DNA from 4 places in the Serratia sp. TSO36 genome. Region 4 is predicted to be linked to each of the others. Evidence: predicted binding sites of a transcription regulator. Region 4 holds the regulator's gene; each other region holds the start of a gene.
What was found. Region 4 encodes PurR, which represses purine synthesis genes. Its sites were predicted from a motif close to CANGCAAACGTTTGCNTG; they were not measured.
Positions count from the first base shown of each region.

Region 1 (3,347 bases), on a different contig from region 4:
TTGCACCACACTTCCAGCGGGCTCATGCCCGGCTCGTCGTTGAGGATATCACGCAGCTCGAAGCGGCCGCCGCGGCCGCCGTCGCTCACCAGCTCCGGCATGGCGTTGGACAGGCCGCCGGCGCCGACGTCATGGATAAACAGGATCGGGTTCTGATCGCCCAGCTGCCAGCAGCGGTCGATCACTTCCTGACAGCGGCGCTCCATTTCCGGGTTGTCGCGCTGCACCGAAGCGAAGTCCAGATCGGCGTCGGACTGGCCGGACGCCATCGACGATGCCGCGCCGCCGCCCAGGCCGATATTCATCGCCGGGCCGCCCAGCACCACCAGCTTGGCGCCGACGGTGATTTCCCCTTTCTGCACGTGATCGGCACGGATGTTGCCGATGCCGCCCGCCAGCATGATCGGTTTGTGGTAGCCGCGCAGCTCAACGCCGTTGTGGCTGTTGACGCGCTCTTCATAGGTACGGAAGTAGCCCAGCAGCGCCGGACGACCGAATTCGTTGTTGAACGCCGCGCCGCCCAGCGGGCCTTCGGTCATGATATCCAGCGCGGTGACGATGCGTTCCGGCTTGCCGAAATCCTGTTCCCACGGCTGTTCAAAGCCGGGAATACGCAGGTTGGACACCGAGAAGCCCACCAGGCCGGCCTTCGGCTTGGCGCCGCGGCCGGTAGCCCCCTCGTCGCGGATCTCGCCGCCAGAGCCGGTCGCGGCGCCCGGCCACGGCGAGATCGCCGTCGGGTGGTTGTGGGTTTCCACCTTCATCAGGATGTGCGCGTCTTCCTGATGGTAATCGTAGGAGCCGGTCTCCGGCGCGGCGAAGAAGCGGCCGACCTGCGAGCCTTCCATCACGGCGGCGTTGTCTTTATACGCCGACAGCACATAGTCCGGCGTCTGCTCATAGGTGTTTTTGATCATTTTGAACAGCGATTTAGGCTGCTGTTCGCCGTCGATGATCCAGTCGGCGTTGAAAATCTTGTGGCGGCAGTGCTCGGAGTTGGCCTGCGCGAACATATAAAGTTCGATATCCGTCGGGTTGCGCCCCAAACCGGTAAAGGCATTCAGCAGGTAGTCGATCTCGTCCTGCGCCAGCGCCAGGCCGAGCCGGACGTTGGCCTGCTCCAGCGCGGCGCGCCCTGCGCCCAGCACGTCGACCGACTGATACGGCGCCGGCTGATGGTGCGCGAACAGCTGTTCGGCCTGTTGCAGCTCGCTGAAGACGGTTTCCATCATGCGATCGTGCAGCAGCGCGGCGAGCTGCCGCCACTGGGTTTCCGTCAGCTCGGGCGCCTTGACGTAGAACGCCAGGCCGCGCTCCAGGCGCACGACCTGCTGCAGACCGCAGTTGTGGGCGATGTCGGTGGCTTTGGAAGACCAGGGAGAAATGGTGCCCGGACGCGGCGTAACCAGCAGCAACCGGCCTTCGGGAGCGTGTTCGGCGAGAGAAGGACCGTACTTGAGCAGCCGCTGAAGCTTGGCGTGTTCTTCGGCACTGAGCGGTGCGCTAACATCGGCAAAGTGGACGTACTCGGCGTAGATATCACTGACGGGCAGGTGAGCTTCCTGGCAGCGGGACAGCAGTTTGGTAATGCGAAAAGCCGATAAAGCGGGCGAACCACGCAGAATTTCCATAATCAAAGTTCTCTCGTCTTCGAAGCGACGGATAAGACGCTTCATTGGGCGCAACAGGGGAAAACGCGCGTCATTATAGAGAATCCTCGCCGCCGACGAAACCGTTTGCGTGGGGATAATTGATAAAAGCATGCCGCACCGTCGAATTGTCATAACGTGTCAATAAAGTTGCACACTGGCGTTTTGTTGCGCAAAATGCCCCCGCACTGGTGATTTAACCATGAGAAAAGTCGCGGTTGTCGTCACCGGCGTACCTGTGCCACCACTGGATAACTATTTGAAACGTCTTAAAATAAACTACATCCTCATCGGCGTTGTCACCCTGCTTCTGGCTCTCGCGCTGTGGCCCAATATCACCTGGCGCAGCGGCCAGGGCGGGCAACTCCAGGAGATCATTTCCCGCGGCGAGTTGCGTATCAGCACGCTGAACTCCCCGCTGACCTATTTCAACACCAAGCAAGGGCCGGGTGGGCTCGACTACGAACTGGCGAAGCGCTTCGCCAACTACCTCGGGGTGAAGCTGGTGGTGATCCCCCATCAGAACATCAATGACCTGTTCGACGATCTGGACGACGACGACGCCGACCTGCTGGCGGCGGGTCTGATCTACAACCAGGAGCGCCTCAGCCGCGCGCGCACCGGCCCGGCCTACTACTCCGTTTCCCAACAGCTGGTGTACCGGCTGGGCACCCCGCGGCCGAAAAGTTTCGCCGACATTAAAGGCAAGCTGGCGGTCGCTTCCGGTTCCGCGCACGTCAGCACCCTAAAGCAGCTCAAACAGGATAAATACCCCGATCTCGCCTGGGAGTCCTCCAGCGATCTCACCTCCAAAGAGCTGCTGGAGCGGGTGGCCGACGGCAAGCTGGACTACACCCTCGGCGATTCGGTGACCATCGCGCTGCTGCAGCGCATCCATCCGCAGCTGGCAGTGGCGTTCGACGTCACCGACGAAGAGCCGGTCACCTGGTATCTGAAACGCGACGGCGACGACAGCCTGTACGCGGCGATGCTCGACTTCTACAGCCAGATGGTGGACGACGGCACCCTGGCGCGGCTCGAAGAGAAATACCTCGGCCACGTCGGCAGCTTCGACTATGTGGACACCAAAACCTTCCTGTCGGCCATCGACTCGGTGCTGCCCAACTTCCGCCCGCTGTTCGAGAAGCACGCCAACGAGATCGACTGGAAGCTGCTGGCGGCCATCGCCTATCAGGAATCGCACTGGAATCCGCAGGCCACCTCACCCACCGGCGTGCGCGGCCTGATGATGCTGACCCGCGCCACCGCCGACGGCCTGGGGGTCAACGACCGCCTCGATCCGGAAGAGAGCATTCAGGGCGGCGCCCTTTACCTGCAGCGGCTGATGGCCAAGGTGCCGGACAGCGTGCCGGAAGACGAGCGCATCTGGTTCTCGCTGGCGGCCTACAACATGGGCTGGGGCCACATGCTGGACGCGCGCAAGCTGACCAAGACGCAAAAAGGCAACCCCGACAGCTGGGTCGACGTCAAGCAGCGCCTGCCGATGCTCAGCCAGAAGCGCTACTACCCGCAGTTGACCTACGGCTATGCGCGCGGGCGTGAAGCCTACAACTATGTAGAGAACATCCGCCGCTACCAGGTCAGCCTGGTGGGCTATCTGCAGGAAAAAGAGAGAAAGGCGGCGCAAGCGGCCGCCGAACAGGAGGCGTTGGGGAAGGGCTACCCGGCGGTGATGCC
Region 1 covers NZ_JBJZOU010000021.1:376,638-379,984, forward strand. Annotated here, with positions in the region: gene purL (phosphoribosylformylglycinamidine synthase) at 1-1,634, opposite strand, end outside; gene mltF (membrane-bound lytic murein transglycosylase MltF) at 1,909-3,347, shown strand, end outside.
Region 1: purL (phosphoribosylformylglycinamidine synthase) is a predicted target of PurR. The motif match lies at 1,726-1,743, and genes of this name have one in related genera.

Region 2 (3,347 bases), on a different contig from region 4:
GCCAGCGCCATGCCTTTCAGCTCCGCCGCACCGATATGCACCTTGGCGCCGCTCACGCCGATGATCAGGATCACCGAGGTCAAAATCAGGTTTTGCGCTTTGTTGTAATCCACTTTGGACTCGATCAGCACGCGAATGCCCGAGGCGCCGATCACACCGTACAGCAGCAGGGAAACGCCGCCCATCACCGGCACCGGCACCGCCTGGATCGCCGCCGCCAGCTTACCGATGCAGGACAGCAGGATCGCCAACACCGCCGCGCCGCCGATCACCCAGGTGCTGTAGACCTTGGTGATGGCCATCACGCCGATGTTCTCGCCGTAGGTGGTGTTCGGCGTAGAGCCGAAGAAGCCGGAGAACACCGTCGAGATACCGTTGGCGAACATCGAGCGGTGCAGCCCTGGATCGCGGATCAGATCTTTCTTCACGATGTTGGCGGTCACCACCAGGTGGCCGACGTGCTCGGCGATCACCACTAGCGCCGCCGGCAGAATGGTGAAGATGGCGAACCACTCAAAGCGCGGAGTGTAGAAGGTCGGCAGCGCGAACCAGTGCGCCTCGCGAATCGGAGTCAAATCCACCACGCCCATGAAGAACGACAGCGCATAGCCCACCAGCACGCCGATCAGGATCGGGATAATCGCCAGGAAGCCGCGGAACAGCACCGAGCCGAGCACCGTGACCGCCAGCGTCACCAGCGAAATGGTGATGGTGGTCGAATCGGCGCTGGTGCCTTCCGCCGGCAGCAGCCCCGCCATGTTGGCCGCCACGCCCGCCAACTCCAGCCCGATGACGGCGACGATCGCCCCCATCGCCGCCGGCGGGAACATCACGTCCAGCCAGCCGGTGCCGGCCTTTTTCACGATCAGCGCCACCAGGCAAAACAGCACACCGCACATGATGAAACCACCCAACGCCACTTCGTAACCGAGCGGCAACAGCAGCAGTACCGGCGAGATAAACGCGAAGCTGGAACCGAGGTAGGCCGGGATCTTGCCTTTACAGATGAACAGATACAGCAGCGTGCCAATGCCGTTGAACAGCAGCACGGTCGCCGGGTTGATCTTGAACAGGATAGGCACCAGCACGGTGGCGCCGAACATGGCGAACAGGTGCTGGAAGCTGAGCGGAATGGTCTGGAGCAGCGGCGGGCGCTCGCTGACGCCGATGGCGCGACGGGTCATGTGTGCTTTTCCTCGGTTTATTGGTTTTATAGGTTTTAGTCAAAAAAAAGCCGACTCGTTAAGTCGGCTCAAATGTTTACTTGGTACCAAATATCTTGTCGCCCGCATCGCCCAGGCCAGGCACGATGTAGCCCTTGTCGTTCAGGCACTGATCGATGGAGGCGGTGTACAGCTCAACGTCCGGGTGCGCTTTCTCCAGCGCGGCGATGCCTTCCGGCGCCGCCACCAGAACCAGCACCTTGATGCTGTGGCAGCCGGCTTTCTTCAGCAGATCGATAGTGGCGATCATCGAACCGCCGGTGGCCAGCATCGGGTCGACGACCAGCGCCATGCGCTCTTCGATGTTGGAAACCAGCTTCTGGAAGTACGGCACCGGCTCCAGGGTTTCTTCGTCGCGGTATACGCCCACCACGCTGATGCGCGCGCTCGGCACGTGCTCCAGCACCCCTTCCATCATGCCCAGGCCTGCGCGCAGGATCGGCACTACGGTAATCTTTTTCCCTTTGATCTGATCCACTTCAACTGGCCCGCACCAGCCTTCGATGGTGACTTTTTCCGTCTCCAGATCGGCGGTCGCTTCATAGGTCAGTAAACTACCCACTTCTGAGGCCAGCTCACGGAAGCGTTTGGTGCTGATGTCATTTTCGCGCATCAGGCCAAGCTTGTGTTTTACCAGCGGGTGTTTCACCTCAACGATCTTCATCATTTTTCTCCTATTAAGGTGGTTGCGGCCAAAAAAATCGCGGGATTATACCTCCTTTTTTTCGCCGCGCCACCCACAATAGCCCGATCGGGATCAACAAAAGTTTGAATATCAGTATAGATGACGAAAAAGCGGAGCCGGTTCACAAGCCGCTCGCAAACGTTTGCCTGCGCTGTTAGAATTGCCGCGCCTTATTCCGGAATCAACATCGGAAGCACAGTTTTCAAACCGCAAACCGTCGTGGGGAATCGCGCAGTGACCGACAAAACCTCTCTCAGCTATAAAGACGCAGGTGTCGATATCGATGCTGGCAACGCATTGGTAGACCGCATCAAAGGTGTAGTTAAACAGACCCGTCGCCCGGAAGTGATGGGCGGTCTGGGCGGGTTTGGCGCCCTGTGTGCGTTGCCGCAGAAATACCGCGAGCCGGTGCTGGTTTCCGGTACCGACGGCGTGGGCACCAAGCTGCGTCTGGCGATGGATCTGAAACGCCACGACACCATCGGCATCGATCTGGTGGCGATGTGCGTCAACGATCTGGTGGTTCAGGGCGCCGAGCCGCTGTTCTTCCTCGACTACTACGCGACCGGCAAGCTGGATGTGGACACCGCGGCCAGCGTGATCACCGGCATCGCCGAAGGCTGCAAACAGTCCGGCTGTGCGCTGGTGGGCGGCGAAACCGCTGAAATGCCGGGCATGTACCACGGCGAAGATTACGACGTGGCCGGTTTCTGCGTCGGCGTGGTCGAAAAATCCGAGATCATCGACGGCAGCAAAGTGCAGTCCGGCGACGCGCTGATCGCCCTGGGTGCTTCCGGCCCGCACTCCAACGGCTACTCGCTGGTGCGCAAGATCCTGGAAGTGAGCAACACCGATCCGACCGCCACCCAGCTGGAAGGCAAACCGCTGGCCGACCACCTGCTGGCGCCGACCAAGATTTACGTGAAGTCCGTGCTGGAGCTGATCGAGAAGGCGGACGTACACGCCATCGCTCACCTCACCGGCGGCGGCTTCTGGGAAAACATTCCACGCGTGCTGCCGGAAGGCATGCAGGCGGTGATCGACGAAGCCAGCTGGCAGTGGCCGGCGGTGTTCACCTGGCTGCAGCAGGCCGGCAACGTCAGCCGTCATGAAATGTACCGCACCTTCAACTGCGGCGTAGGCATGGTCATCGCCCTGCCGGAAGCCGAAGTGGAAGCGGCCATCGCGCTGCTGACCGCGGCAGGTGAAAAAGCGTGGAAAATCGGTAAACTGACCGCCTCTTCCGACGAACAACAAGTGGTCATCAACTGATGAAAAAGATCGTGGTGTTGGTCTCCGGCCAGGGGAGCAATCTCCAGGCGCTGATTGACGCCTGCCAGCAGGGCCGCATCGCCGCCGAGATCGTGGCGGTGTTCAGCAACAAGGCGCAGGCTTATGGCCTGCAACGCGCCGAGGCGGCCGGCATCGCCGCCCAGGCG
Region 2 covers NZ_JBJZOU010000021.1:220,594-223,940, forward strand. Annotated here, with positions in the region: gene uraA (uracil permease) at 1-1,184, opposite strand, end outside; gene upp (uracil phosphoribosyltransferase) at 1,261-1,887, opposite strand; gene purM (phosphoribosylformylglycinamidine cyclo-ligase) at 2,143-3,180, shown strand; gene purN (phosphoribosylglycinamide formyltransferase) at 3,180-3,347, shown strand, end outside.
Region 2: purM (phosphoribosylformylglycinamidine cyclo-ligase) is a predicted target of PurR. The motif match lies at 2,040-2,057, and genes of this name have one in related genera.

Region 3 (3,347 bases), on a different contig from region 4:
GCCAGTGGTTCGGCGGCGGCCAGACGGTGATGCTGGCGGCGCCGCTGGAGCGTGTGCCGCTGCTGGTGCGCGCCGGGGCGGCGCTGCCGCTGTCGCAGCGGTTGGCGCATGTGGACGTGGCCGCCGACGATCGGCGCGAGCTGCGGCTGTTTCCGCTCAAGGGCTGCGGCGCAAGCAGCGGGCTGCTGTTTGAGGACGACGGTGAAAGCGAGGGCTGGCGACAGGGCGATGCGCTGTGGCTGCGCTGGGAAATGCGCTGCGACCATCAGCGCATCATGCTGGATATCACGACGGAAGGGCGTTTCCGCCCGGCCTGGCGCACGTTGGCGCTCAGTTTACCGGAAGGCGAAATGCGCGCGCTGTGGGTGAACGGCGAACCGGGCGAGCGTTTTACGCTGGAGTAGGGGTTACTCGGCCGCGCGTTTCTTGCGCGGCTTCTTGGCGACGGTGATGGTTTTCACCTCGCTTTCTACCCAGCCATCCTGCAGGCGGGTTTTCAGCAGTTCGCCGACCTGCGCCTGTTTGGTGGTTTTCAGCAGCTCGCCGCGTGGGGTTTGCGTCACGCTGTAGCCGCGCGCCAGCGTCGCCAGCGGGCTGACGGTTTCCAACTGGCTGCAGGCCACGCCGAAGCGCTGGCGGTAGGCGTTAAGCTGCCGCTCCATCGCCTGCTGCAGGCGGTATTCCTGCTGCTGCACGCGCTGTTGATAGCGGTGAATGCGGCCCTGCGGCTGCACTTGCGCCAGCCGCTGCTGGGCGCGTTCGCTGCGGCGGGCGGCCAGGCGCAGCTGTTGCTGCATGCCGTCTTCCATCCGGCGCTGCAGCTTGAACAGCAGCGTTTGCTGGCGCGCCAGGCGCAGATGCGGATGCTGCTGCTGTAAACGGTGGTGAATGCGGGTGAACTGCTGCTGGCGCTGCGCCAGGTAGTAATCCATCGCCATCTCCAGCCGCTGCTGCTGCGACTGCAGCTGGCGCAACAGCTCAAGCTGATTGCGGCTGACCAGTTCGGCGGCGGCGGAAGGGGTCGGTGCGCGCAGATCGGCGACGAAGTCGGCGATGGTGACGTCGGTTTCATGGCCGACGGCGCTGACGATCGGAATGCGGCTGGCGAAGATCGCCCGCGCCACGCGTTCGTCGTTGAAGCTCCACAAATCCTCCAGCGAACCGCCGCCGCGGCCGACGATCAGCACGTCGCATTCGTCGCGGCGGTTGGCGGTCTCGATGGCGCGCACGATCTGCATCGGCGCTTCCGCGCCCTGCACCGAGGTGGGGTAGATGACGATCGGCAGCGACGGATCGCGCCGCTGCAATACCTGCAGAATATCGTGCAGCGCCGCGCCGCTGGCGGAGGTGATCACCCCGACGCGTTTGGCCGGGGCGGGCAGCGGCTGCTTGAATTGCTGATCGAACAGTCCTTCGGCGCTCAGGCGCTGTTTCAACTGCTCGAACTGTTGCTGCAGCAGGCCGTCGCCGGCGGGCTGCATGCTCTCGGCGATCAGCTGGTAGTCGCCGCGCGGTTCATACAGCGTGATGCTGGCGCGCACCAGGACCTGCTGGCCGTTTTGCGGCCGGAAGGTGACGCGGCGGTTGCTGTTGCGGAACATCGCGCAGCGCACCTGGGCGCGATCGTCTTTCAGCGTGAAATACCAGTGGCCGGAGGCGGGCTGGGAGAGGTTGGAGATCTCGGCGGAGAGCCAAATCTGCCCCATTTCCCTTTCCAGCAGTTGGCGAACCGTCTGATTGAGGCGGCTTACGGTAAAAATGGAAGGCGAAACAGGTAGCGACATGTGACCCAGATCAAATTTCAAAACAATCACTTAATTGGTCGATACTACATGGCTGAAAAAGGTAATCAAGACTTTTTGTAAGAAAGTGCTGGAGGCAACCGATTCCGCTCTGTATAATGCCGCGGCAATATTTTATCTTTTTCACAGCCCACCCTGGTGAGATATTGCCCATGCTACGTATCGCTAAAGAAGCTCTGACGTTTGACGACGTCCTCCTGGTTCCAGCCCACTCCACGGTTCTGCCTAACACCGCAGAGCTCGGCACTCAACTGACCAAAACCATCCGCCTGAACATCCCTATGCTGTCCGCAGCCATGGATACCGTTACCGAATCCGGCCTGGCCATCGCGCTGGCGCAGGAAGGCGGCCTGGGCTTCATCCACAAAAACATGTCCATCGAGCGCCAGGCTGAAGAAGTCAGCCGCGTGAAGAAGCATGAAAGCGGCGTAGTTACCGACCCGCAGACCGTTACCCCATCCACCACGCTGCAGGAAGTGAAAGAGCTGACCGCGCGCAACGGCTTCGCCGGTTACCCGGTCGTCACCGAAGACAACGAGCTGGTCGGCATCATCACCGGCCGCGACGTGCGCTTCGTGACCGATCTGACCCAGCCGGTCACCGCGGTTATGACGCCGAAAGATCGCCTGGTCACCGTGAAAGAAGGTGAAGCGCGCGACGTGGTGCTGCAGAAGATGCACGAAAAGCGCGTAGAAAAAGCGCTGGTGGTGGACGACAGCTTTCACCTGCTGGGCATGATCACCGTTAAAGACTTCCAAAAAGCGGAACGTAAGCCGAACGCCTGTAAAGACGAGCACGGCCGTCTGCGCGTGGGCGCGGCGGTCGGCGCCGGCGCCGGCAACGAAGAGCGCGTTGACGCGCTGGTGGCGGCAGGCGTTGACGTCCTGCTGATCGACTCCTCGCACGGCCACTCCGAAGGCGTGTTGCAGCGCATCCGCGAAACCCGCGCCAAATACCCGGATCTGCAGATCGTCGGCGGCAACGTCGCGACCGCAGCGGGCGCCAAAGCGCTGGCTGAAGCCGGCGTGAGCGCGGTGAAAGTGGGTATCGGCCCAGGCTCCATCTGCACCACCCGCATCGTGACCGGCGTGGGCGTGCCGCAGATCACCGCCATCGCCGACGCGGTGGAAGCGCTGGAAGGCACCGGCATCCCGGTTATCGCCGACGGCGGCATCCGCTTCTCCGGCGACATCGCCAAAGCGATCGCCGCGGGCGCATCCTGCGTGATGGTTGGCTCCATGCTGGCGGGCACCGAAGAATCCCCGGGCGAAATCGAGCTGTATCAGGGCCGTTCGTTCAAATCTTACCGCGGCATGGGCTCGCTGGGCGCGATGTCCAAAGGCTCTTCCGACCGTTACTTCCAGACCGATAACGCCGCCGACAAACTGGTGCCGGAAGGTATCGAAGGCCGCGTGGCCTATAAAGGCATGCTGAAAGCCATCGTGCACCAGCAGATGGGCGGCCTGCGCTCCTGCATGGGCCTGACCGGCTGCGCCACCATCGACGATCTGCGCACCAAGGCGGAGTTCGTGCGCATCAGCGGCG
Region 3 covers NZ_JBJZOU010000021.1:318,400-321,746, reverse strand. Annotated here, with positions in the region: gene ACK3CV_RS19035 (glycoside hydrolase family 31 protein) at 1-404, shown strand, start outside; gene xseA (exodeoxyribonuclease VII large subunit) at 408-1,784, opposite strand; gene guaB (IMP dehydrogenase) at 1,955-3,347, shown strand, end outside.
Region 3: guaB (IMP dehydrogenase) is a predicted target of PurR. The motif match lies at 1,876-1,893, and genes of this name have one in related genera.

Region 4 (3,347 bases):
TATCAAAGATGCGCGAGTTGTTATCAAAAAAATGCTCGACACCCGCCGCCACTGTCAGCAGGTGGCCAACGGGTGGCGCGGCCAGCTGAATATTGCGGTCGACATCATCGTCAAACCGCAGCGCAGCCGCCAGCTGGTGCTGGATTTCTACCGTCATTTCCCCGACGTCGAATTGATGCTGCAACCCGAGGTGTTCAACGGCGTGTGGGATGCCTTGGTGGACGGCAGGGCGGACATGGCGATCGGCGCCACGCGCGCGGTGCCGGTCGGCGGCGGCTTCGCCTTCCGCGACATGGGTTATATGAACTGGCTGTGTGTGGCCAGCCCGCAACATCCTCTCGCGCAGTTGACGGGGCCGCTGAATGACGATCAGCTGCGGCCGTACCCTTCGCTTTGCCTGGAGGACACCTCGCGCAATCTGCCCAAGCGCGTCACCTGGACGCTGGATAACCAGCGGCGGCTGGTGGTGCCGGATTGGACTTCGGCGCTCGACTGTTTGTGCGCCGGGCTGTGCGTCGGCATGATGCCGGCGCATCGGGCGCTGCCGCGGGTGCAGCGCGGTGAGCTGACGGCGTTGCAGCTGCAGCAGCCGTTTCCCGCCAGCCCTTGCTGCCTGACCTGGCAGCAGGATAAACCGTCACCGGCGATGAGCTGGCTGCTGGCGTATCTGGGCGATGGGGAGACGCTGAATCAGGAGTGGCTGAGCGAGGTGGAACCGGAAGCCGCGCAGGCTTCCGGCGCGGGGGATTAGCGGCGGTAGTCGATGAATGGGCCGTCGGCGACCGAGCGGCGTTCGATCAGCTTCGGATGCACTTCGATCACCTGCGACTCTTCGCGTTTGCTGATAATGCGATCCAGCAGCATGGTGAAGGCCATTTCGCCCAGACGCTCTTTCGGCTGGTGAATGGTGGTCAGCGCCGGGGTGAAGTAGCGGGCGTTGCGCACGTTGTCGTAGCCGATCACGGAAATATCCTGTGGCACCCGCAGCCCCAGCTCGTCGGCCGCGCAGATGGCGCCCATCGCCATGATATCGCCGCCGCAGAATACCGCGGTCGGCCGCTGTTTTTGCGACAGGATTTGGTGCATCGCCTTGTAGCCGGACTCCGGTTCGAAGTCACCCTGGACGATCCACTCTTCGCGAATGTCGATATGCGCTTCCTGCAGCGCCTTCATAAAGCCCTGATGACGGCCGCCGCCAGTGTTGCGCGACAGCTGGCCCGGAATGGCGCCGATATCGCGGTGGCCGCGCTCGATCAGGTAACGGCCGGCCAGATAGCCGCCTTCGAACGCGTTATCGATGATGGTGTCGGTGAAGTCGCCGCGCGCGGCGCCCCAGTCCATCACCACCATCGGGATGTTGCGGTAATCTTCCAGCATGCCCAGCAGCTGATCCGGGTACTCGGAGCACATGACCAACAGGCCGTCGACGCGCTTTTGCGCCAGCATCGCCAGGTAGGCGCGCTGCTTGTCCAGATTGTTGTGCGAGTTGCACAGGATCAGGGTGTAGCCTTTGCTGTAGCAGCTGTTTTCCACCGCCTCGATCACTTCGGCAAAGTAGGGCGCTTCGCTCGAGGTGGCCAGCAGGCCGATCGACTTGGTGTGATTGACTTTCAGGCTGCGCGCCACGGCGCTCGGCGAGTAGTGCAGCTCTTTGATGGCGGCCCACACGGCCGCTTTGGTCTCTTCGGCGACGAAACGAGTCTTATTGATGACGTGCGAAACGGTGGTGGTGGAAACGCCCGCGCGTTTGGCCACATCTTTAATCGTTGCCATGTAAGGAATGACTCCTGAACTCACATGTTTACAGCATGTAAGTGTGATGTTAATCGTTTGCCTACGTAGATCCTTCTCCAGAGAAGCGAAAACTGAGTTTTTAGTGTGTTGAAGTCTTCAGCGCTTAATCAGGAGGGGCATGGATGCCGGTACGCAGTTGTGAACTGCGAATTTTGTCGCATATTGAACAAAAGTGGAAGAGGTAATCGAGATTATAAACCGGGAAATGATAACAAGATTTTATCGGCGAACTGTGGGAAAATGATTTGACGTACTAATTGTACGCCTTTTATCCTTAGGAAAGCCCATTTTAAAGGAGTTGTCATGGATACCGAATTGAAGATGTCGCTGTTCACCACCGTCTGCGCGTTGGCGGTCATTATCGCTTTCAGCTTCGTTGCCGCGTTGAACTGATTTACCCCCGGTTATAAAAAAGGCGCAGCCTGGCTGCGCCTCATCACCTCAGAACCTGCGCTTACGCCAGGTTTTCCGCTGCGAAGGTCCAGTTGACCAACGCCCAGAAGTTTTCCAGGTATTTTGGACGCGCATTGCGGTAATCGATGTAATACGCGTGTTCCCACACGTCAACGGTCAGCAGCGGTTTGTCTTCACCGGTCAGCGGGGTGGCCGCGTTGGAGGTGTTGACGATCGCCAGCGCGCCGTCCGGTTTTTTCACCAGCCAGGTCCAACCGGCACCGAAGTTTTTCACTGCGGCATCGGTAAACTGCTCTTTGAACGCAGCGAAAGAGCCGAAGGATTTGACGATCGCCGCCGCCAGTTCGCCCTGCGGTTCACCGCCGCCCTGTGGGGACAGGCAGTGCCAGTAGAAGGTGTGGTTCCACACCTGCGCGGCGTTGTTGAAGACGCCGCCGTTTGAGGTCTTGATGATCTCTTCGAGCGATTTGCCCTCGAACTCGCTGCCTTTCACCAGGTTGTTCAGGTTAACCACGTAGGTGTTGTGGTGTTTGCCGTAGTGGTATTCCAGGGTCTCGGCGGAGATGTGCGGCTCGAGCGCGTTTTTCTCATACGGTAATGCAGGTAATTCAAACGACATTGCTTCCTCCTTTACAGCGCCACTCTTTTTCCTTTTTCCGCCGGAGCGGGAGCCGAATGGGCCGTTTTTTATTGTGGTCTTTCAATCTTAACAATTTTCATCATAAAAAACAGGAAGAAAAGCGAGAAATGCGCGTGAGGCGGTGTGAGGGGCGATAGCTTGAGCAGGCGGTTGCGACCGGTGCCGCAACCGCGCAGAGCAGGGAATTAACGAATGGTTTTCGGCGTTACTACGCGGCGCGCGCCGATGTAGTGGTTTTGCCAATAGTCGTTGTCGAGCTGGCTGATGCGGATCTCTTCGCCGGTGCGCGGCGACTGGATGAATTTGCCGTTGCCGAGATAAACGCCGACATGATCCGCCACGCCGCGGTTGTTGATGCGGAAGAACACCAGATCGCCACTTTCCAGTTCGCTTTTCTTGATCGGCGCCGCGTCGCGCAGGTGGTACATCTCGTTGGCGGTGCGCGGCATCTTGATTTTTACCACGTCTTTATAGGCGTAATAGATAAGGCCGCTGCAGT
Region 4 covers NZ_JBJZOU010000012.1:464,760-468,106, forward strand. Annotated here, with positions in the region: gene punR (DNA-binding transcriptional activator PunR) at 1-751, shown strand, start outside; gene purR (HTH-type transcriptional repressor PurR) at 748-1,773, opposite strand; gene cydH (cytochrome bd-I oxidase subunit CydH) at 2,098-2,187, shown strand; gene sodB (superoxide dismutase [Fe]) at 2,249-2,827, opposite strand; gene ACK3CV_RS11675 (C40 family peptidase) at 3,034-3,347, opposite strand, start outside.